DNA from 4 places in the Bradyrhizobium sp. LTSPM299 genome. Region 2 is predicted to be linked to each of the others. Evidence: predicted binding sites of a transcription regulator. Region 2 holds the regulator's gene; each other region holds the start of a gene.
The links. The regulator PhoB, encoded in region 2, activates phosphate uptake and scavenging genes when phosphate is short. The targets are predictions, from matches to a motif close to TGTCATNNANCTGTCAT.

Region 1: a site for PhoB is predicted at 1,855-1,871, ahead of UP10_RS38900 (UDP-2,3-diacylglucosamine diphosphatase). Genes of this name have one in related genera too.
Region 3: a site for PhoB is predicted at 2,630-2,646, ahead of UP10_RS01715 (OprO/OprP family phosphate-selective porin). Genes of this name have one in related genera too.
Region 4: a site for PhoB is predicted at 3,177-3,193, ahead of phnF (phosphonate metabolism transcriptional regulator PhnF). Genes of this name have one in related genera too.

What each region holds. Positions count from the first base shown of each region.
Region 1 is NZ_JYMU01000090.1:41,395-46,667, reverse strand. Features, by position in the region: gene UP10_RS38915 (class I SAM-dependent methyltransferase) at 1-425, opposite strand, end outside; gene UP10_RS38910 (Lrp/AsnC ligand binding domain-containing protein) at 441-686, opposite strand; gene thiD (bifunctional hydroxymethylpyrimidine kinase/phosphomethylpyrimidine kinase) at 817-1,614, shown strand; gene UP10_RS38900 (UDP-2,3-diacylglucosamine diphosphatase) at 1,895-2,707, shown strand; gene UP10_RS38895 (glycosyltransferase family 4 protein) at 2,704-3,798, shown strand; gene UP10_RS38890 (threonine/serine dehydratase family protein) at 3,841-4,830, shown strand; gene UP10_RS38885 (caspase family protein) at 4,896-5,273, opposite strand, start outside.
Region 2 is NZ_JYMU01000058.1:14,428-19,700, forward strand. Features, by position in the region: gene UP10_RS29135 (aspartate aminotransferase family protein) at 1-339, opposite strand, end outside; gene UP10_RS29140 (GcrA family cell cycle regulator) at 822-1,331, shown strand; gene phoB (phosphate regulon transcriptional regulator PhoB) at 1,498-2,208, opposite strand; gene phoU (phosphate signaling complex protein PhoU) at 2,262-2,978, opposite strand; gene pstB (phosphate ABC transporter ATP-binding protein PstB) at 2,990-3,811, opposite strand; gene pstA (phosphate ABC transporter permease PstA) at 3,808-4,653, opposite strand; gene pstC (phosphate ABC transporter permease subunit PstC) at 4,658-5,273, opposite strand, start outside.
Region 3 is NZ_JYMU01000006.1:139,358-144,630, forward strand. Features, by position in the region: gene UP10_RS01705 (replication-associated recombination protein A) at 1-947, opposite strand, end outside; gene UP10_RS01710 (DegQ family serine endoprotease) at 1,006-2,415, opposite strand; gene UP10_RS01715 (OprO/OprP family phosphate-selective porin) at 2,710-4,320, shown strand; gene UP10_RS01720 (winged helix-turn-helix transcriptional regulator) at 4,390-4,779, opposite strand; gene UP10_RS01725 (zinc-binding alcohol dehydrogenase family protein) at 4,900-5,273, shown strand, end outside.
Region 4 is NZ_JYMU01000016.1:13,291-18,563, reverse strand. Features, by position in the region: gene phnK (phosphonate C-P lyase system protein PhnK) at 1-62, opposite strand, end outside; gene UP10_RS10530 (alpha-D-ribose 1-methylphosphonate 5-phosphate C-P-lyase PhnJ) at 55-939, opposite strand; gene UP10_RS10525 (carbon-phosphorus lyase complex subunit) at 936-2,039, opposite strand; gene phnH (phosphonate C-P lyase system protein PhnH) at 2,043-2,651, opposite strand; gene phnG (phosphonate C-P lyase system protein PhnG) at 2,656-3,117, opposite strand; gene phnF (phosphonate metabolism transcriptional regulator PhnF) at 3,223-3,948, shown strand; gene phnE (phosphonate ABC transporter, permease protein PhnE) at 4,102-4,950, opposite strand; gene phnE (phosphonate ABC transporter, permease protein PhnE) at 4,947-5,273, opposite strand, start outside.

The DNA of each region.
Region 1 (5,273 bases), on a different contig from region 2:
ACAAATCGTCCTCCCGGCGTCAGCCAGCGTGCGATACCCTCCAGCAGCATTGCATGCTCCTCTCGCGGAACGTGCGTGATCGAGTAGAACGCCGCGATCGCCTCAAATGACGCAGGTGGAAAGTTCACGCTCACCATGTCGGCATGGATGAACCGCGCATTCGGTACATTGCGCCGTGCGTGTTCGATCTGGCGCGCCGAGCCGTCAACGCCGGTGACCTCAAAACGGCGCGCTGTCAGGTCACGGGCAGCCGGCACTCCAGCGCCGCATCCGAGATCAAGCACCCGCGCGCCGACGCACAATCCATCCGCAATCTCAGCGAGCTTGCGGTCGCGCACCTCGGAGACGCCGAACCGTCCGAGATAGGCGTCGACGATCGCATCATATCCGGCGGCAACCAACCTCTTGCGATCGTCGCTGCCCAATCAGGTGCCTCTGGTCTACTTCGCGCCGAACGCCTTGAAGGTGATGATGGTGAGGGTGTCCTGGATACCAGGGAGCACCTGGACCTTCTCGTTGATGAAATGACCGATGTCGGTGTCGTGGTCGACGTAGAACTTGACCAAGAGATCGTAATTGCCCGCGGTGGAATAGATCTCCGACGCAATCTCGGCCTCCGCCAGCGCGTTGGCGACGGTGTAGGACTGGCCGAGCTTGCACTTGATCTGGACGAAGAAGGGAACCATCGCTGTGTCTCCGGGGATTTGGCGACAATAGGCCAAAAACGGAGGCCCAAGGCAAGCCAACTTGATGCTGATGGGCGGGCGCGCTAGGACAGGCCATGAACCCTTTGATATCAGCCCCTTACGTCATCAGATGACGCCGATCGCGCTCACCATCGCGGGCTCGGACTCCTCCGGCGGCGCGGGCATCCAGGCCGACCTGAAGAGCTTTGCGGCGTTCGGTGTTTACGGCGCCTCCGTGATCACGGCGCTGACGGCGCAGAACACCACAGGCGTCAGCGGAATTCACCTGGTGCCCGCGGCGTTCGTCACCGCGCAGATCGACGCGGTGTTTTCCGACCTTGCCGTCGGCGCGGTCAAGATCGGCATGGTGGCGCAGGCCGAGACGATCGCGGCGATCGCCGATGGGCTGAAACGCTGGTCGCCGCGCCACATCGTGCTCGACCCCGTGATGGTCGCAACTTCGGGCGACCGCCTCCTTGCGGCTGAGGCGGTCGACGCGCTCAAGGCGAGGTTATTTCCGCTGGCGTCGCTGATCACGCCGAACCTGCCCGAGGCCGCGGCCCTGCTGGACGAACCGGTCGCCGAGAGCGAGGCCGCCGTTGAGAGCCAGGCCCGCCGCTTGCTGGCTGCGGGATGCCGCGCGGTGCTGGTCAAGGGCGGCCACGGGCACGGCGCTGACAGCATCGACTATCTAATCGACGGTGAGCGCACCATTGCGCTTACCGCGCCGCGCATCGCCACACCAAACACCCACGGCACCGGTTGTTCATTGTCGTCAGCGATCACGGCAGGGCTCGCGAAGGGCGAAGACCTGGAAACCGCGGTGCGCAACGCCAAGGCGTGGATCACGGAAGCGATCGCAGCGGCGGACCGTTTTGCTGTCGGGCACGGCCACGGACCCGTGCATCATTTCCACAAGTTTTATTGAGGTCCGGTAGCCCGGATCGTCATTGCGAGCGAAGCGAAGCAATCCATATCTCCAAGCGCTGAGAGATGGCTTGCTTCGTCGCTGTCGCTCCTCGCAATGACGGGGATGGATGTTCCCGCGCAATGTTCCATTTGCTCACGCACCTCATGTCGCCAGATTGTCGCATCGCGCTGTTATCCGCTGTGGAGGGGCGTGCAACTGATTCTCGTTAAGGTTTATGGGGCCTTCGGTCACGGGGATCGTCATCGCCTTGTCACAGGAATCTGTTAGGTGCACAGGCATGGGAAGTGACTCCTCGAGTGAAGAAAGCCCCGAGCGGCGCTTTCGCACTTTGTTCATCTCCGACGTTCATCTCGGAGCCCGCGGTTCGCAAGCCGACCGTCTGCTGGACTTCCTCCGGACCCACGACGCCGACACGATCTATCTGGTTGGCGATATCGTCGATGGCTGGGCGCTGAAGTCGAACTGGTACTGGCCGCAGACCCACAACGACTTCGTGCAGAAGATGCTGCGCAAGGCGCGCAAAGGCGCCAAGGTGATCTACGTCCCGGGCAACCACGACGAGTTCCTGCGCAATTTCTACGGCACGCATTTCGGCGGCATCGACGTGGTGGAAAACGCCGTCCACACCGGCGCCGACGGCAAGCGCTATCTGGTGATCCACGGCGACATCTTCGATCTCGTGGTGCAGAACGCGCGCTGGCTCGCCCATCTCGGCGACAAGGCCTATGACTTCGCGATCCAGATGAATCGCTTCGTCAATTTCTTCCGCCGCATGTTCGGCGTACCGTACTGGTCGCTGTCGCAATGGGCCAAGCTGAAGGTCAAGAAGGCGGTGAACTATATCGGCGCGTTCGAGTCCACGCTGGCGGGCGAAGCGCGACGCCACGGCTGCGACGGCGTGATCTGCGGCCATATCCACTACGCGACGATTCATGACGAGCACGGCATCCGCTACATGAATTGCGGCGACTGGGTCGAGAGCTGCACGGCACTTGCCGAAAACGAAGACGGCAGCTTCGAGATCATCACCTGGACCGACCCGGAGCGCCGCGTTGCGCCGCTTCCGCGAGTCACGGCACGCGCTGCATGACGCATATCCTGGTCGCGACCGATGCGTGGCATCCCCAGGTTAACGGGGTGGTCCGCACGCTGACCATGATGGCGCAGGCGGCGAAATCGCTTGGCGTCGAGGTGAGTTTCCTGACGCCGGACTCGTTCCGCACCTTCGCGATGCCGAGCTATCGCGATCTCCGGCTCGCGCTGCCGAGCCCGGCGAAGATTGCCAGGCTGATCGAGGCGGCAAGGCCCGACAGCATTCACATCGCGACCGAAGGCCCGATCGGGCTTCTGGTCCGCCGTCATTGCCGCAAGCACGGCCTGCCGTTCACGACGAGTTTCCACACCCGTTTTCCCGAATACGTCTCCGCGCGCTCGCCGATCCCGGAATCCTGGATCTGGCGCGCGCTGCGCTGGTTCCACAAGCCGAGCCAGGCGGTGATGGCGGCGACGCCGGCGCTGGCCAGCGAGCTGCGCCAGCGCGGCTTCCGCAACGTGGTGCTGTGGTCGCGCGGTGTCGATACCGGGCTGTTCCATCCGCGCGATGTCGATCTCTGCCTGCCGCAACCGGTCTACCTCAGCGTCGGCCGCGTGGCGGTGGAGAAGAACCTCGAGGCGTTCCTCGATCTCGATTTGCCCGGCACCAAGATCGTGGTCGGCGACGGTCCGGCACGTGCGTCGCTGGAACGCAAATACCCGAAAGCCGTGTTCCTCGGCGCCCGCCATGGCGAGGAACTGGCCGAGATCTATTCCGCCGCCGATGTGTTCGTGTTCCCGAGCCGGACCGACACCTTTGGCCTCGTGCTGCTCGAGGCGCTGGCGAGCGGGCTGCCGGTTGCCGCTTTTCCGGTCACTGGCCCCCGCGACGTGATCGGTGCCGCCCCGGTTGGCGTGCTCGACGAGGATTTGCGCCATGCCTGCCTGGAAGCCTTGAGCATTCCGCGTCAGGCCTGTGTCGATTTTGCCGCGCTTCATACCTGGCAGGCCTCCGCCCGGGTGTTCATCGACCGTGCCACGAATGTCCGGCCCGCCCTGCCGGACGATGAGGGGGGAATCGTGGTAGAATTCGGTGCCGAAGAGCATCATTTTGCTATTCTGCCGGCCACCCAGCCGACCTCACGCTGAAGCGTCTTGCTCGGCGGTCCGCTGCCGCGATACAGTCCGCGGATGACCGAAACCGCCTCGACTCCCCTTGTCGCCGCCGCGGACATCGACGCCGCCGCAAAGGTGGTCGCACCGTTCGCGGTGCGCACGCCGCTCCTGACCTTTCCGGTCCTCGACGAACGCATCGGCACCAAGGTCTTCCTGAAGCCCGAAATGCTGCAGCGGACCGGATCGTTCAAGTTCCGTGGCGCCTTCAACAAACTGGCCTCGATCCCGCTAGCGCAGCGGAGCGGCGGCGTGGTCGCGTTCTCCTCGGGCAACCATGCCCAGGGCGTCGCGGCCGCAGCCAAGATCCTCAACATGCAGGCGACCATCGTGATGCCTGCGGATTCCCCGCTGACCAAGCGCGAGCGGACCAAATCCTATGGCGCCGAGGTCGTGCTCTACGACCGCGATCGCGACGACCGCGAGGCGATCTCCAACGACATCGCGCGCAAGCGCGGCGCGACGCTGGTGCGTCCCTATGACGATCCCTTCGTGATCGCGGGCCAGGGCACCGCCGGCCGCGAGATCGCCGAGGACATGGCCGCGCTCGGGCTGGTGCCCGACATCGTCGTCGCGCCGGCCTCCGGCGGCGGCTTGATCGCTGGCGTTGCCACCGCGGTGAAGGCAAGATTCCCGCAGGCCCAGATCGTCGTTGCTGAACCTGCGGGCTACGACGATCACGCGCTGTCGCTCAAGGCCGGGCATCGCGAGGCGCATCCGGTTGCGGCCCGCACCATCTGCGATGCGCTGATGGCGATGATGCCGGGCGAACTCACCTTTGCTATCAACAGCAAGCTCTTGGCAAACGGCGTCAGCGTCTCTGACGAAGAGGTTGGGGCTGCCGTTGCCTTTGCCTATCGCGAGCTGAAGCTCGTGGTCGAGCCCGGTGGCGCAGTCGGGCTTGCCGCACTGCTGGCCGGGCGAATCGACGCCAAGGGCAAGAACGTCGTCATCGTGCTCTCCGGCGGCAATGTCGATGCCGAGCTGTTCGCCAAGCTGGTCGCCTGAGGCAAAGTATTTGAAGAGGAACGGGGCAGAGCGCCGGCCGCTCTGTCCCGTTTTGTTGACAGGGATCAACGCCTGAAGCCGTGATGGCCCTGGTTCACTGCGCCGTAGCGCGGGCCGGCGTGGACGGCGGCGTTGCTGTCGAATCTCGATCGATTGACTTGCACGTTCTGTCGCTCGGCCCGGAAGCGGGGCCTGCCGTTGCCTTTCAGGACCGGATTGGATGCGCTCTTGCCGGCGTTCGTCACCGGCAGGCTTGCGATCTTGCCGCCGGTGATCCGAGCATTGTTCTGCAGGCCGCCATTGACTGGACGGTACACCGGATGATTTGAAAGCCGGGTGAACTGCATCAGCGGCACGATCTTCGGCTGGACCTGCAGATGCAGCGCCGACTGCGCATACGGGCTGTTGCGGAAATTGTCGTAGAAGGTCTTGTAGGCGAACGG
Region 2 (5,273 bases):
ATGGCGGACCAGCTTGATCACGCCCTCCATCGCCTCCGCGCCGGAATTGCAGAAGAACACGAAGTCGGCGAAGCTCTGCTCGCAAAGCCGCGCGGCGAGCTTCTCGCCGTCCGGGCTCTTGAACAGGTTCGACATGTGCCAGAGCTTCGTCGCCTGCTCCTGCAGCGCCGCGACCAGATGCGGGTGCGCGTGCCCAAGGGCGTTCACCGCGACACCGGAGGTGAAGTCGAGATAGCGGTCGCCATTGGTTGCGATCAACCAGGCGCCCTCACCGCGCTCGAAGCCGAGATCGACCCTGGCGAAGACGGGAAGCAGATGCGACGCTGCGCTGTTGGTCATGACCATCACTGACGGGTTTGAGGCCGACAATTGCCGCGCGCCTTGACGCCAACACGACAACAGCCAGCTTCGGAAAACAAAACGTGCCGCCTTTTCGGGCGGCACGTACGGGCATTCTATGCTGCGGGCAGTAACTGTCAATCGCCGGAAGCGGCCTTCCTGCGGTCCGAATCGAGCGCAATCCGGAGCATTCCGGTGCGGTGGAAAAGTGGAATTGCAATGCATAAGTGTGGGAACATGTGGACGCGCGACCGCGGACTCTTGCGCCAGAGTCACGCCATATTGTAGCGTTTGGGCTGTCGGGTACGACATCTCGTGCGGTAGTACTGGACCCCTTAAGTAGCCTTTCGTTCTGCGTAGACGTTCGGGCGCATAGGCGTGCCCGGCGAGGGCCAAGGGATTCTGACCGCAGGAGTTTTTCGAGATTTGGCTCGCAGCACCGCTCCAAGGATTGGCCGGTGCTAGGCGAAGGGATGAATGTGATGACTGTATTGACCTGGTCCGACGATCGCGTCGAGCAGCTGAAGAAGCTCTGGGAATCCGGCCTGTCCGCCAGCCAGATCGCGGCGGAACTTGGCAATGTGACGCGAAATGCCGTGATCGGCAAAGTGCACCGGCTCGGCCTGTCCGGCCGTGCCAAGGCGCCTTCCGCGGCCGCGCCGCGGCAACGCAAGGCACGTCCGGCGCAGCATATGATGCGGGTGGCGCGCCCGGTGTCGCGCGGCAACACCGCGCTGGCCCACGCCTTCGAGGTCGAGATGGAGGCCGATCCGGTCACCTACGACAACGTCGTGCCGATGAGCCAGCGGCTGTCGCTGCTCGAGCTGAACGAGGCAACCTGCCATTGGCCGGTCGGCGATCCGTCGAGCCCGGATTTCTTCTTCTGCGGCGGCAAGGCGCTCGGCGGCCTGCCCTATTGCGCACATCACTCGCGCATCGCCTACCAGCCGGCGAATGATCGCCGGCGGCCGGCGCCCAAGCCGACGCGGTAGGTAAGCCGACTCCATCCACGGCGTCATCCCGGCGAAAGCCGGGATCCATAACGACCGACGCGAGTGGTTGTGCCCCGCTGGGGCTCCAGCGTATTCCAACAATCAAGATTTGTGGTTATGGGCCCCGGCTTTCGCCGGGACGACAATTGTGAAAGCTCGCGCGGCCTTACTGCTGCGGCTCGGCCTTGGCAAAACGGTCATCCAGCGCGTAGCCCGCGCCGCGCACGGTGCGGATCGGATCCTGCTCGCGGCCCGGATTGAGCAGCTTGCGCAAACGGCCGATATGCACGTCGACGGTGCGCTCGTCGATATAGATGTCGCGGCCCCAGACGCTGTCGAGCAATTGCTCGCGGCTGAACACGCGGCCGGGATGCTCAAGGAAGAACTCGAGCAGCCGATACTCGGTCGGGCCGAGATCGATCGGCCGGCCGGAGCGCGCGACGCGGCGCTTCTCGCGATCGAGCTCGATGTCGCCATAGGTCAGCACGGTCGCAAGCCGCTCCGGGCTTGCCCGGCGCAGCAGGCCCTTCACCCGCGCCAACAGCTCCGGCACCGAGAACGGCTTGACGATGTAGTCGTCGGCGCCGGTGGCAAGGCCCCGTACCCGCTCGCTCTCCTCGCCGCGCGCGGTCAGCATGATGATCGGCAGCTGCTTGGTCTCGGGCCGCGCCCGCAGGCGGCGGCACAGTTCGATGCCGGAGAGGCCCGGCAGCATCCAGTCCAGCACCACGAGATCGGGAATGCGCTCCTTCAGCCGCGTGTCGGCGTCGTCGCCGCGGCCGACCGTCTCGACGTCATAGCCTTCCGCGTCGAGGTTGTAGCGCAACAACGTCGTCAGCGCTTCTTCGTCTTCGACCACCAGAATGCGTGCGCTCATCGCTTTGTGTTCTCTCTCTCTGTCTTGATCCGTTGCCCTGACGCGAACCGAAATTAACTGCCCGGAACCGTGGTGGCGAAATTGGTCATGTCGCCCTTCGGACGCTTGTCCATGATTTGCTGGCCTTCGATCATGTAGAAGACGGTTTCCGCGATGTTGGTGGCGTGGTCGCCGATCCGCTCGATGTTCTTGGCGCAGAACATCAGATGGATGCAGAACGAGATGTTGCGCGGATCTTCCATCATGTAGGTCAGCAGTTCGCGGAACAGCGAGGTGCAGATCGCGTCGACCTCCTCGTCGCCCTTCCAGACCGCCATCGCCGCCGGCAGATCGTGCGCCGCATAGGCGTCGAGCACCGACTTGACCTGCGACAGCACGAGATCGGTCATGTGCTCCAGGCCGCGGATCAGCTTGAGCGGCTGGAAATCGCTCTCCAGCGCCGCGACGCGCTTGCCCATGTTCTTGGCGAGGTCGCCGATCCGCTCGAGGTCGGTGGCCACGCGCATCGCGCCGACGATCTCGCGCAGATCAATCGCCATCGGCTGGCGGCGCGCGATGGTCAGAACCGCGCGTTCCTCGATGACGCGCTGCAGGCTGTCGATCTCGATGTCGGCGGCGACGACACGCTTGCCGAGCGCGACGTCGCGGCGGATCAACGCATCGACCGACTCGGTGATCATGCGCTCGACCAGGCCGCCCATCTCGGCGACCAGGCGGGTGAGTTCCTGCAGGTCGCTGTCGAACGCCTTGGCGGTATGTTCAGAAGCCATGTGTTATCTCCTCAACCGAACCGGCCGGTGATGTAATCCTGGGTACGTCGATCGCTCGGCGAGGTGAAGATCTTGTTGGTGTCGTCGAACTCGATCAGTTCGCCGAGATACATGAAGGCGGTCTTGTCGGAGACGCGCGCCGCCTGCTGCATGTTGTGGGTGACGATCGCGATCGTGTAGTCCTCGGACAGCTCCTGGATCAGCTCCTCGACCTTGGCGGTCGAGATCGGATCGAGCGCCGAGCACGGCTCGTCGAACAGGATCACTTCGGGCCGCACCGCAACCGTGCGCGCGATGCACAGGCGCTGCTGCTGGCCGCCGGAGAGCGAGAGGCCCGAGGCGTTCAGCTTGTCCTTGACCTCGTTCCACAGCGCGCCGCCGCGCAGCGCCTTCTCGACGCGGTCGTCCATCTCGGACTTCGAAATCTTCTCGTAGAGGCGGATGCCGAAGGCGATGTTCTCGTAGATCGTCATCGGGAACGGCGTCGGCTTCTGGAATACCATGCCGACCCGCGCGCGCAGCAGATTGAGGTCGAGCTTGGCGTCGAGGATGTTGGTCTGGTCCAGCATCAGCTGGCCGACGGCGCGCTGACCCGGATAGAGATCATACATCCGGTTGAAGATGCGCAGCAAAGTCGACTTGCCGCAGCCGGACGGGCCGATGAACGCGGTGACGCGGTTGGTGCCGAGCGTCAAATTGATGTTCTTCAGCGCGTGGTGCTCGCCGTAATAGAAATTGAGGTTGCGCACCGTGACCTTCGGCGGCGCATCCGGCAGCGGCGAATGCGGAGCAACATGGCTCGGGGGATTCGTCGAAACGGAGAGCTCGGTCATTTTGTGGCCCTTTCGGCACCGAGAATGCGCGCGCCGATATTGAGGGCGAGCACGGTGAAGGTGATGAGCAAAGCACCGCTCCAGGCCAACTCTTTCCAGTAGGCATAGGGGCTCTGCACGAAATTGTTGATGGTCACCGGGAGGTTGGCCATCGTCTTGGTCAGGTCGAGGCTGAAGAACTGGTTCGACAGCGCGGTGAACAGCAGCGGCGCGGTCTCGCCGGCGACGCGGGCGGTCGCCAGCAGCACACCGGTGATCAGACCCGATCGCGCGGCACGATAAGCGATCCGCTTGATCACCAGCGAGCGCGGCAGGCCGAGCGCGGAGGCCGCTTCGCGCAGCGGATTGGGCACCAGCAGCAGCATGTCCTCGGTGGTGCGCAGCACGACCGGGATCACGATGACCGCGAGCGCAAGGCAGCCCGCGAGCGCCGAGAAGCCGCGCATCGGCACCACGACGGCGCCATAGACGAACAGGCCGATGATGATCGAGGGCGCGCTGAGCAGGATGTCGTTGATGAAGCGGATCACCGAGGTGAGCCGGTCATTCTTGCCGTATTCGGCGAGATAGGTACCGGCGAACAGGCCGAGCGGCGCGCCGATGCCGACACCGATCACGGTCATGATGATCGAGCCGACGATGGCGTTGAGTAGGCCGCCGTCGGTCGAGCCGGGCGGCGGTGTGTTCTGGGTGAAGAGCTGAACGCTCAGGCCGGCAAGGCCGTTGTAGAGCAGCGTTGCCAGGATCAGCGCCAGCCAGGTGACACCGAACACCGCGGCGCCGAGACAAAGCAGGCGGACGATGACGTCGACGCGGCGGCGGGATTTGTAGATCGGGTTCATGGCGTCACTTCCCCGCCTTGGTTTCGAGCCGCATCAGCATCAGCCGCGCGCCGGCGAGCACGAAGAAGGTCAGCACGAACAATAGCAGGCCGAGCAGGATCAGGCCGGACTGATGGAGCCCGTCGCTCTCGGCGAATTCGGAGGCGATCGCCGCCGAGATCGTGGTGCCAGGTGCAAAGATCGACGACGAGATGCGGAACGAATTGCCGATGATGAAGGTCACCGCCATGGTCTCGCCGAGTGCGCGGCCGAGCGCCAGCATGACGCCGCCGATCACGCCAACCCGCGTGTAGGGGATCACGACGCTGCGGACCACTTCCCAGGTGGTGCAGCCCATGCCGTAGGCGGCTTCCTTCAGCACCGGCGGCACGGTCTTGAACACGTCGACCGAGATCGCGGTGATGAACGGCAGCACCATGATCGCGAGGATCAGCGCGGCGTTGAACAGGCTGAGATAGGACGGCGGACCTCCGAACACCGCACCGAGCACCGGCACGCCTTCGAAGATCCTGATCATGAACGGCTGGAAGTAGTTGGCGAGGAACGGGCCCAGCACGAAGAAGCCCCACATGCCGTAGATGATCGAGGGGATGCCGGCCAGCAGCTCGATCGCGATGCCG
Region 3 (5,273 bases), on a different contig from region 2:
GCGAGCTCACCCTCCGGCGAGCCGAGGAAGTCATAGGCATCCTTGGCGGCGTTGCAGACCGCCAGCGCCTGCGGATCGGCAAGCCCGATGTCCTCCACCGCCATCCGCACCACGCGCCGCGCCAGGAACAGCGGATCCTCGCCGGCATCGAACATGCGGGCGAGATAATACAGCGCAGCGTCCGGATCCGAGCCGCGCACCGACTTGTGCAGCGCCGAGATCAGATTGTAATGACCGTCGGCGGACTTGTCATAGATCGGCGCACGGCGTTGCAGTATCTCCTGCAACTGCTCGGCGTTGAACACCTCGTCCTTGCGCGCGGCCCGCCAGACCTCCTCCGCCAGGGTCAGCGACGCGCGGCCGTCCCCATCAGCCATCCGCACCAGCACCGCGCGGGCTTCCACATCGAGCGGCAGCGCCCTGCCCTCGATCTTCTCGGCATTGGCGAACAGTTTTTCGATCGCGGCGGAATCGAGCGAGTGAAACACCAGCACGCGGGCGCGCGACAAGAGCGCCGCGTTGAGTTCAAACGACGGATTTTCGGTGGTGGCGCCGACCAGCACCACCGTGCCGTCTTCCATCACAGGCAGAAAAGAATCCTGCTGCGCGCGGTTGAAGCGATGCACCTCGTCGACGAACAACAACGTGCCCTTGCCGGTCTCGCGGCGGCCGCGCGCAGCGTCGAACACTTTCTTCAGGTCGGCAACGCCGGAGAACACCGCCGATATCTGCTCGAAATGCAGCTCGGTGGCATCGGCCAATAGCCGCGCCACCGTGGTCTTGCCGGTGCCCGGAGGTCCCCAGAACACCAGCGAGCCCAGCGTGCGTGTCTCGAGCATGCGGGTCAGCGCGCCGTCGGGACCGAGGATGTGGTCCTGGCCGACGACATTGGCGAGCGATCGCGGGCGCAGCCGGTCCGGCAGCGGTCGCGGAGCGTCCTGCTCCATCCCCGCCGCGGCGAACAAATTGGCAGCGTCGCGCGGTTGCTTTGGGCTCACTTGGGGCTCATCCGCCGAGCGTCACGTTGATCTGCTGGCCACCGCGCACCAGCGTGATGCGCCAGACCCTCGTCCCGGTCTTCGAGGCCTTGTCGAGGTCGCTGGTCCGCGTGATCTTCTCATTGTTGACCGCGAGGATGATGTCGCCCTTCTGGAAGCCGACACTGGCTGCGGTAGCGTCGTCGGCGAGATCGGTCACCACGACGCCCTCGGCCCCGGCATCGAGATGCAGCTCATCGGCCACCGCGGGCGAGATGTTGGCGACCCTGGCGCCCTGGAACGGCGACCGCGCGGTCAGCACGATCTCGTCGCGGTCGGTGTCGGGCGCGGTCTCCAGCGCCACGGTGAGCTTCACGGCCTTGCCGCCGCGCTGCACGTCGATCTGCGCGCTGCCGCCGAGCGGACGGGTCGCAAAGCGATAATCGAACGCATTGGGATCATCGATGGCCTGCCCGTCGATCGCGACAATCAGGTCGGAAAGCTTCAGCCCCGCACGCGACGCCGGGCTGTTCGGTGCGACATTGGCGACCAGCGCGCCGCTCGGCAGCTTCAGCCCCAGCGTCTCGGCGATCTCGGGCGTCACCGCCTGCAGGCGCGCGCCGAGCCACGGCCGCTTCACCGCCTTGCCGCCGCTCTTGGCGGAGGCCACCACCACGCGCACCATGTTGGCCGGGATGGCAAAGCCGATGCCCTGCGAGCCGCCGGAGCGCGAGAAGATCGCGGTGTTGATGCCGGCGAGCCGGCCGGTCATGTCGACCAGCGCGCCGCCGGAATTGCCGGGATTGATCGCGGCATCGGTCTGGATGAAGAACTGGTAGTCGGTGATGCCGACCTGGGTGCGCGCCAGTGCCGAGATGATGCCGTGCGTGACGGTCTGGCCCACGCCGAACGGATTGCCGATCGCGAGCACCACGTCGCCGACCAACAGCTCATCGGAATTGGCGAAGTCCAGCGTCGTGAACTTCTCCTTGGTGTCTTTCAGCCTGAGCACCGCAAGGTCGGTGCGGCTGTCCTTCAGCACGATCTCGGCCTCGTATTCGCGCTTGTCGGCGAGCGAGACCTTGACCTGGTCGGCGCCCTCGATCACGTGATTGTTCGTCACGACGAGGCCGGACGCATCGACCATCACGCCGGAGCCGAGCGAACGCTGCATCTGCTCGGGCTGCTGTCCCGGCGCGCCGAAGAAGCGGCGGAAGATCGGATCGTCCAGGAACGGATTGCGGACCTGCACGGTCTTGGCCGCGTAGACGTTGACCACCGCCGGCTGCACCCGCTGCACAATCGGCGCATAGGACAGCCGCAGCTCCGCCTGCGAGGATGGCACGCGGCGGTCCTGGGTCTGGGCGTAGCAAAGACTCGCCGAGAAGGTCAGCGTGCAAAGGGCGGCAATAGCAGCAAAGCGGACAGATCCGAGCATTCTCACCTCTCGCGGAAAACGCCGGAATATAGGCGCGTTCGCGCGGCAAATGAAGGGTATTCGGTTCAATATCTCGTACCCCGGCCGGCCGGTGCAAAACCCGACGCAGACGGATTGCAGGCCACCGCCAAACTTATATGATCCATGTCATCTCACTGCGCGGCCTCGCCTGTTGCGTGTGTACAACAAGCGGAACCGTGATCGCTTCGTGCGCTGTCGTGCGTCAGTCACGATGCACTTCTACGACTCAGGTTTCGGTGAGTGGGGAATTCCAACGCAACAGGGGAGCATAACATGGGTGCGACAAGGGTTGGTGCAATCGTCATAGGCTTGGCAGGGGCTCTGGCCGCCTCGCCCGCGCATTCCGAATCGTCCGGCAGCAACGCCGAGATCGCGCTGCTCAAGCAGCAGCTCCACATGCTCGAGCAGAAGCTCGACAAACTGCAGCAGCAGACCAACGCAAACACCGCGACCGCGGCCACCGCGAACGCCCACGCGAAGGCGGCAGATGCAAAGGCTGCGACCGTCGCCAACGCCAACGCCGCGCTTCCGGTCAAGGGTCCGGTCGCGCCGTTCGGGGTCGTGGTGTCGATGCCGAACAATCGACCGACGATCTGCACCGCGGACGAGCAGAACTGCATCGCAATCACGAGCCGCGTGCACTGGGACGTCGGAGGTTATAACTATCGCCCCGATACGGCCGGGACGTCGCCTCAGAAGCTCGACGACGGCGAGAATCTCCGCCGCGCGCGCATCGGTGTCATCGGCAAATTCTTCGGCGACTGGAATTACGCGCTGATCTACGACTTCGGCGGCACCGCCGACGGCTTCGGCGGCACCGGCGCGGCGGGCGCGACTGCGGTCGGCTTCCTTCCGGGCGGCGCGACGGCGGGCGTCGAAAATGCCTATCTGAGCTACACCGGATTCAAGCCGTTCGGCGGCAAGATGGCGATCGAAGGCGGCATCATGGACCTGCCGTGGACCATGGACGAAGCCACCAGCTCCAACGACATTCTCTTCATGGAGCGTGCCTCGGTTGGCATCATCGCACAAAATATCGCAGCCGGCGACTTCCGTTCGACCTTCGGCACCCGCTGGTGGAACGATCAGCTCTGGGTCGGCGGCTATGTGACCGGACCGACCACGGGCGCGATCCACTCCGCGTCCACCGTCTCGCCGCCCGGAACATCGGAGCAATATGGCGGGGTCGTCCGTATCGCCGGCAACCCGATCAGCGGCAAGAATTACTCGGTGCATATCGGCGCCGATGCGGAGTGGCTGATCCAGCCGCCGCGCAACCTGGTGACGCAGGCGCAGACCCTTACGCTGAGCGACCGGCCCGAGCTACGCATCGATCCGACGACGCTGATTTCGACGGGCGCGATCGCCAATGTCTCCGGGGCACAGGTCTACGGCGTCGAAGCAGCAGCCACCTACGGCTCGTTCATCGCGCAGGGCGAGTACTACTGGTTCAATGTCGACCGCACTGCGAACACCGGACTGCCGCCGTTCGGCGCGCCGAGCCTGAAATTCGACGGCGGCTACGCGCAAGTCGGCTACGTGCTGACCGGCGAGACGCGCGCCTACAATCCGGCGACGGCCTCCTATGGCGGCATCAAGCCGGCGGATCCGTTCTCGCTGGCCAGCGGCGGCTGGGGCGCCTGGGAAATCGCCGGACGCGTGAGCCAGATGAACCTGAACGATCAGCTCGCCACGGCGGCCGGCATCGCGGGCGGACGGCAGACCATCTACACCGCCGCGCTGAACTGGTACGTCAACGGCAACGTCCGGTTCATGCTGGACTACCTGCATGGCACCATCGGCAAGCAGGCATCCCCGATCTCGACCGCCGATGTGGGCTCGAAGTTCGACGCTGTGGCGATGCGCACGCAGATCGCGTTCTGACGCGGCCGGTGGCCAGTCATAATAAGGCCGGGAGCGGCACCCTGCTCCCGGTCACGATCGCGGCGCGGCTCAGGCCGCCTGCTTCGGCTTCCGCACCGCGTCCGGTGCCGGCGCCGGCGCCGGCGCGCAGGACAGTCGCTCCTGATGGCTCTCGCCCCAGGCTTTCAGGATATCGATCACCGGGCGCAGGCTCTCGCCGAGTTCGGACAGCGTGTATTCAACCCGCGGCGGCACTTCGGCATAGACCTTGCGGATCACGAGATTGTCGTCCTCCAGCGCGCGCAGCTGCTTGGTCAGCATGCGCTGGGTGATGCCCGGCATCCGCCGCCGCAACTCGCCGAAGCGCTGGGTGCCGCCCTGCAGATGAAACAGGATCACGCCCTTCCACTTGCCGTCGATCAGGTCGAGCGCAGCCTCGACCGCGCAGCCCGGCCGGCGCGCAAAATTCTTCCGTTTCATCGCCTTTTTCCCAATAGTATCAAAATGGGGACTAGTTCCCCAAATGTACAGTACTTGCCAAATTGAAGCCAGCGCGCAAGTTAGACGGCAGGGCAATCGCCGCCACTATGGAGACAAGGCATGAAGGCCGTTGGATACCAAAAATCGCTACCGATCGAGGCAGCGGAGTCGCTCGTTGATTTCGAGATCGCCAAACCTGAGCCGAAAGGCCGCGACATCAGAGTCGCGGTGAAAGCCATCTCGGCCAATCCGGTCGACTACAAGGTTCGCAAGCGCGTGGCACCGCCGGAGGGTGACACCAAGATCCTCGGCTTTGACGCCGCCGGCGTCGTCGACGCGGTCGGTCCCGACGTCAGCCTGTTCAAGCCGGGCGACGAGGTGTTCTATGCCGGCTCGATCCAGCGTCAGGGCACCAATTCGGAATTTCACCTGGTGGATGAGCGCATCGTCGGCAAGAAGCCAAAATCGCTATCCTTCGCGCAGGCCGCGGCGCT
Region 4 (5,273 bases), on a different contig from region 2:
CTGGCAAGCCCCTCGGCAACCAGCAGCGGCTGGGCGTTGTCGAGACTGAACGACTCAGACATGCGCCTTCTCCTTGTGCGGCGCCGCGCTTTCGGTGCCGTGATGGCCGGCCGCCTGACGCTGCTCGCAGAAATCGGTGTCGGAGCAGACGAACATCCGCCCGCCGTTGTCGTCGGTGACGATCTCGTCGAGATAGGAATTGTCCGCGCCGCACAGCGCGCAGGGCGCATCGAAGCGGTAGCGCGTGAACGGATGATCCTCGAAATCCAGCGACACCACGGACGTGTGCGGCGGGATCGCGTAGATCCGCTTCTCGCGGCCGGCACCGAACAGCTGCAGCGCCGGGCAATTGTCCATCTTCGGATTGTCGAACTTCGGCGTCGGCGACGGGTCCATCACATAGCGCGCGTTCACCTTCACCGGATAGGCGTAGGCGGTCGCGATGTGGCCGAAGCGGGCGATGTCCTCGTACAGCTTGACATGCATCAGGCCATACTCGGCAAGCGCATGCATGCGCCGGGTCTCGGTCTCGCGCGGCTCGAGGAAGCGCAGGGGTTCGGGGATCGGCACCTGATAGACCAGCACCTGCCCCGCATGCAGCGGCGCCTCGGGAATGCGATGCCGGGTCTGGATCACGGTCGCGTCCGCAGTAGCGGTCGTGGTCGCGACACCGGCGGTCTTGCCGAAGAATTTGCGGATCGAGATCGCGTTGGTGGTGTCGTCGGAGCCCTGGTCGATCACCTTCAGCACATCGTCGGGGCCGAGGATCGCGGCCGTCACCTGCACACCGCCGGTGCCCCAGCCATAGGGCATCGGCATTTCGCGGCTGGCGAACGGGACCTGGTAGCCGGGGATCGCGACCGCCTTCAGGATCGCGCGGCGAATCATCCGCTTGGTCTGTTCGTCGAGATAGGCGAAGTTATAGGTTGGCGCGTTCATTCCGCGGCCTCCTGCAGTTCGGGAGCCTCGTTGGCCTCGGCGAACTCCTGACGCAGCTTGCGCAACAGGCCGAGTTCGGACTGGAAGTCGACATAATGCGGGAGCTTCAGATGCTCGACGAAGCCGGTCGCCTGCACATTGTCGGAGTGCGACATCACGAACTCCTCGTCCTGCGCCGGCGCGGTGACTTCTTCGTCGAGCTCGCGCGCGCGCAAGGAGCGGTCGACCAATGCCATCGACATCGTCTTGCGCTCGCTCTGCCCAAAGGCAAGCCCGTAGCCGCGGGTGAAGCACGGCGCCTCGGTCGCCGAGCCCTTGAACTGGTTGACCATCTGGCACTCGGTCAACGCGATCGCGCCGAGCGGCACGGCAAAGCCGGCGTCCTCGGCGAAGAACTCGACCTCGACCTCGCCGAAACGAATCTCGCCGGCGAACGGATGGTTACGGCCATAGCCGCGCTGCGTGGAATAGCCGAGCGCGAGCAGAAAGCCCTCGTCGGCGCGCGCGAGGTTTTGCAGCCGCAGGTCACGATCGGCCGGAAAATTCAGCGGCTCGCGCGTGAGGTCGCCGACCGGAGCATCGGCCTCCGCCTGCGGCGATGTCTCGATCAGACCGTCGCGACCGAGGATGTCGGTGACACGCGGCGTCGCCGCCTGCGATGCCTCCGACGTCATCGGTTGCTCCGGAACAAAACCCTCGGCCAACTGCGGATCGAGCAGGCGGTGGGTGTAGTCGAAGGTCGGCCCCAGGATCTGGCCGCCCGGAATGTCCTTGAAGGTCGAGGAGATCCGCCGCTGCACCTGCATCTCGCCGGTGTTGACCGGCTCGGTGGCGCCGAAGCGCGGCAGCGTGGCGCGGAAGGCGCGGACCAGGAAGATCGCCTCGATCATGTCGCCGCGCGCCTGCTTGATCGCAAGCGCCGCAAGCTCGCGATCGTAGAGCGAACCCTCGGTCATGACGCGGTCGACGCCGAGCGAGAGCTGTTCGGCGATCTGCGCCAGCGACATATCAGGCACATCGCGGTCACCGCGCCGCTCATGCGCGAGCAGGCGGTGGGCGTTCTCGATGGCGCGTTCGCCTCCCTTGACGGCTACATACATCGCTTACGCTCCGCTTGTGATCAGCCGCGTGGTGCGGGGGATCGCGACAATCGCATCGTCATGGACCAGCACGACATCGATGCCGCGCGGAAACAAGGCTTCGTTGATGGTGAGCCGCTCGAACAGATCGCGCGGCCGGATCATCGCCTGCAACAGCGCAGTGCCATCGATGCCCGGGCCCTTCAATTCGAAGGTCGGCCCTTGCGTCAGGCTGTCGACCTGCAGGATCAGCGTGGTCGAACGGTCCGGATATTCGTTGCTGCCGAATGCGAAACGATCGAGCGCCGGCAGACTTCCCGCATCGCCGATCAGCGCAAAGTTGGCGATCGACGAATCCGCAATCACGGGCGCGCTGGTATGGAACTTGAGCCACCTGGCGACATCAGAGGTCGTCGACATCGCGGCATCGAGCCAGATCGGCGTATCGTGATCGAACAGCGTCAGCGCGATCGCAGCCGAGCCGCGCATCATGCCGGCGGGCGTTCCCGCCGTGGCGGTGATGCGCTGGACGCTGCCCGGGCGCGCCATCGCGTCCATCACCGAGCGGAAGGTCGATTGGGCCGACAACACCTTGTCGGCAAATCCTGCGGGCAGTTCGGCAAATGTCGTCATCACATCACCCCTCACCGCGCACCATGGTGTAGAAATCGACCCGCGTCGCCGCCGTCTCCGCGGCCTTGCGGCTCCGTTCGGTGATCATGACAGCGCGCAACGGCGCGATCACCTTCGCCTCCACCTCGCCGGACAAGTCCGCCGACTGCACCATGGCGTCGCACAGCGCGATCATCTGCGCCTTCTCGCTGTCGCGGCCGAGCGTGTAACCGAAGCCGACCTCGCCGGTCGCAAGCCGCACCGCCGCACGCGACACCGTCGCTTCGCCGAGATTGAACGGCGCACCGTCGCCGCCGATCCGGCCGCGCACCATCACGAGCCCGTTCTCCGGCTCGCGCAGGTTCTCATGCGCCGGCACCGTGATATCAGCGAGCCGTCCCGCGATCTCGGTAGCGCCGGAATGCGCCAGCACCGCCATCGCGGCCTTGCGCTGCGCCTCTTTGCTGTTCCGCACCATCGAATCCATGAGCAACCTTGCCTGAATCAAGTTGTCTATGATACTAGACAACTTGATAGCGGAACGCCATGACTGTTTCGTGACAAATCGACGATTTCTAGGTATCACCGCGGCATGAGCATGCAGGAGAGTTCCGGCGTCGCCTTGTGGCGGCAAGTCGCCGATGGCATCGAGCGCGGCATCGCCGACGGTCGCTTTGCCGCGGGCGAAAAGCTGCCCGGCGAGGTGGAGATCGCCGAGACCTATCGCGTCAACCGCCACACGGTACGGCGCGCGCTCGCAGCGCTCGCCGAACGCGGCCTGGTGCGCGCCGAGCGCGGCAGCGGCACTTATGTCGAGGCCCAGCGCCTCGCCTATCCGCTGCGCTCACGCACGCGGTTTTCCGAGATCGTCGGCGCCGGCGGCCACGAGCCGCGCGGCCAGTTGATCGATGCCGGCGACGACGTCGCCACCCGCGAGATCGCGCGCGAACTCGGGCTCAAGATCGGCGCTCCACTGATCCGGATCGAGTCAGTGCGGCTCGCCGACCGCACGCCGATCTGCGTCTCCACCACCTGGCTGTCAGCCGAACGGTTTCCCGATGCCGGCAGCGTGTTCGCCAATGTCCGCTCGATGACCAAGCTGCTGGCGCATTACGGCGTCAGGGATTACCGGCGCTCCTCGACCCGGATCACCGCGGCGATTGCCGACGCCACCGACGCCGCGCGGCTCGATCTCGCGCTGGGCCGCCCGGTGCTGGTGGTGGTTTCCACCGACGTGGATCCCGCGGACAAGCCGCTGGTCACCAAGCGCTCGCGCTTTGCCGCGGAGCGCGTCGAGTTTCTGGTGGAGAACAGTTGAGGTGATTTCTCCCTCGCCCCGCTCTTGCGGGGAGAGGGTTGGGGTGAGGGGCTGCCTCCGCAAACTCGATGGATTTGAATACGGGGATAGCCCCCTCACCCGGATTGCTTCGCAATCCGACCTCTCCCCGCAAGTGCGGGGCGAGGTGACTCTCTAGGCCACCGCCCGTTGTCCGATGATCGCAAAGCGCAGCTTGCTCGAGATGAAATCGATCGCGGCGACCGCGATCAGGATCATCAGGATTAGGAACGACACCTTCTGCCACTCCAGCACGCGGATCTGCTCGGCCAGTTGCAGGCCGATGCCGCCGGCGCCGACGATGCCGATGATGGTGGCCGAACGCGTATTCGACTCGATGAAATAGAGCACCTGCCCCGCAATAACAGGCAACACCTGCGGCAGCAGGCCGAAACGGATTTCATGCAGCACGCTGCCGCCGGAGGCGCGGATGCCCTCGACCTGCTTGCGGTCGGCGCCCTCGATCGCCTCCGAGAACAGCTTTCCGAACGCACCGAAGTCCGACACCATGATCGCCAGCACCCCGGCGAACGGGCCGAGGCCGACGACGTTGATCCAGACCAGTGCCCAGATCAGCGTATCGACGCCGCGGATCGAATCCAGGAAGCGGCGCACCGGAAAGCGGATCAGGTTCGAAGGAATGATGTTACGCGCCGCCAGCAGGCTCACCGGCAGCGCCAGGATCGCGGCGAGCGTGGTGCCGAGCAGCGCAATCGACAGCGTCTCGCCGAGTGCCTGCATATAGAGCGGAAACGATGAGCCCGGATTCGGCGGGATCATCATCATGGTGATCCAACCGAGTTGGCTCACCCCCGAAATCAGCTTCGATGCCGAAAAGTCGAGATCGACCAGCCCGAACACAAAGATCGCGAGCGCGGCTGCGATCATTGCCGGCATCGCCAGCCGCGCCGAGGCTGGCCGGGCGAAGACATCGGGATATTTCGCGCGTAGTTGCTCAGTGTCCGGCTTCGGTAATTGGCTCATCGGCGCGCCTCCTTGCCGAACAGCCGGCTGCGCAGCCAACCCGTCGAGATATCGATGATGAAGACCGTGACGATGATGGTGACGAGAATGGCGCTGACATCGGAATAGTAGAACTTGCGGATCGCGACCACGAACTCCTGACCGATGCCGCCGGCGCCGACAAAGCCCATCACAGACGCTTCGCGGACGTTGACCTCAAATCGCAGCAGCGCATAGCTGGCATAGCCGGTCACGACCTGCGGCAGCACGGCAAAGCGCATGCAGGACAGCCAGCTCGCGCCGGTGGAACGGATGCCCTCGACCGGCTTCATGTCCGCGTTCTC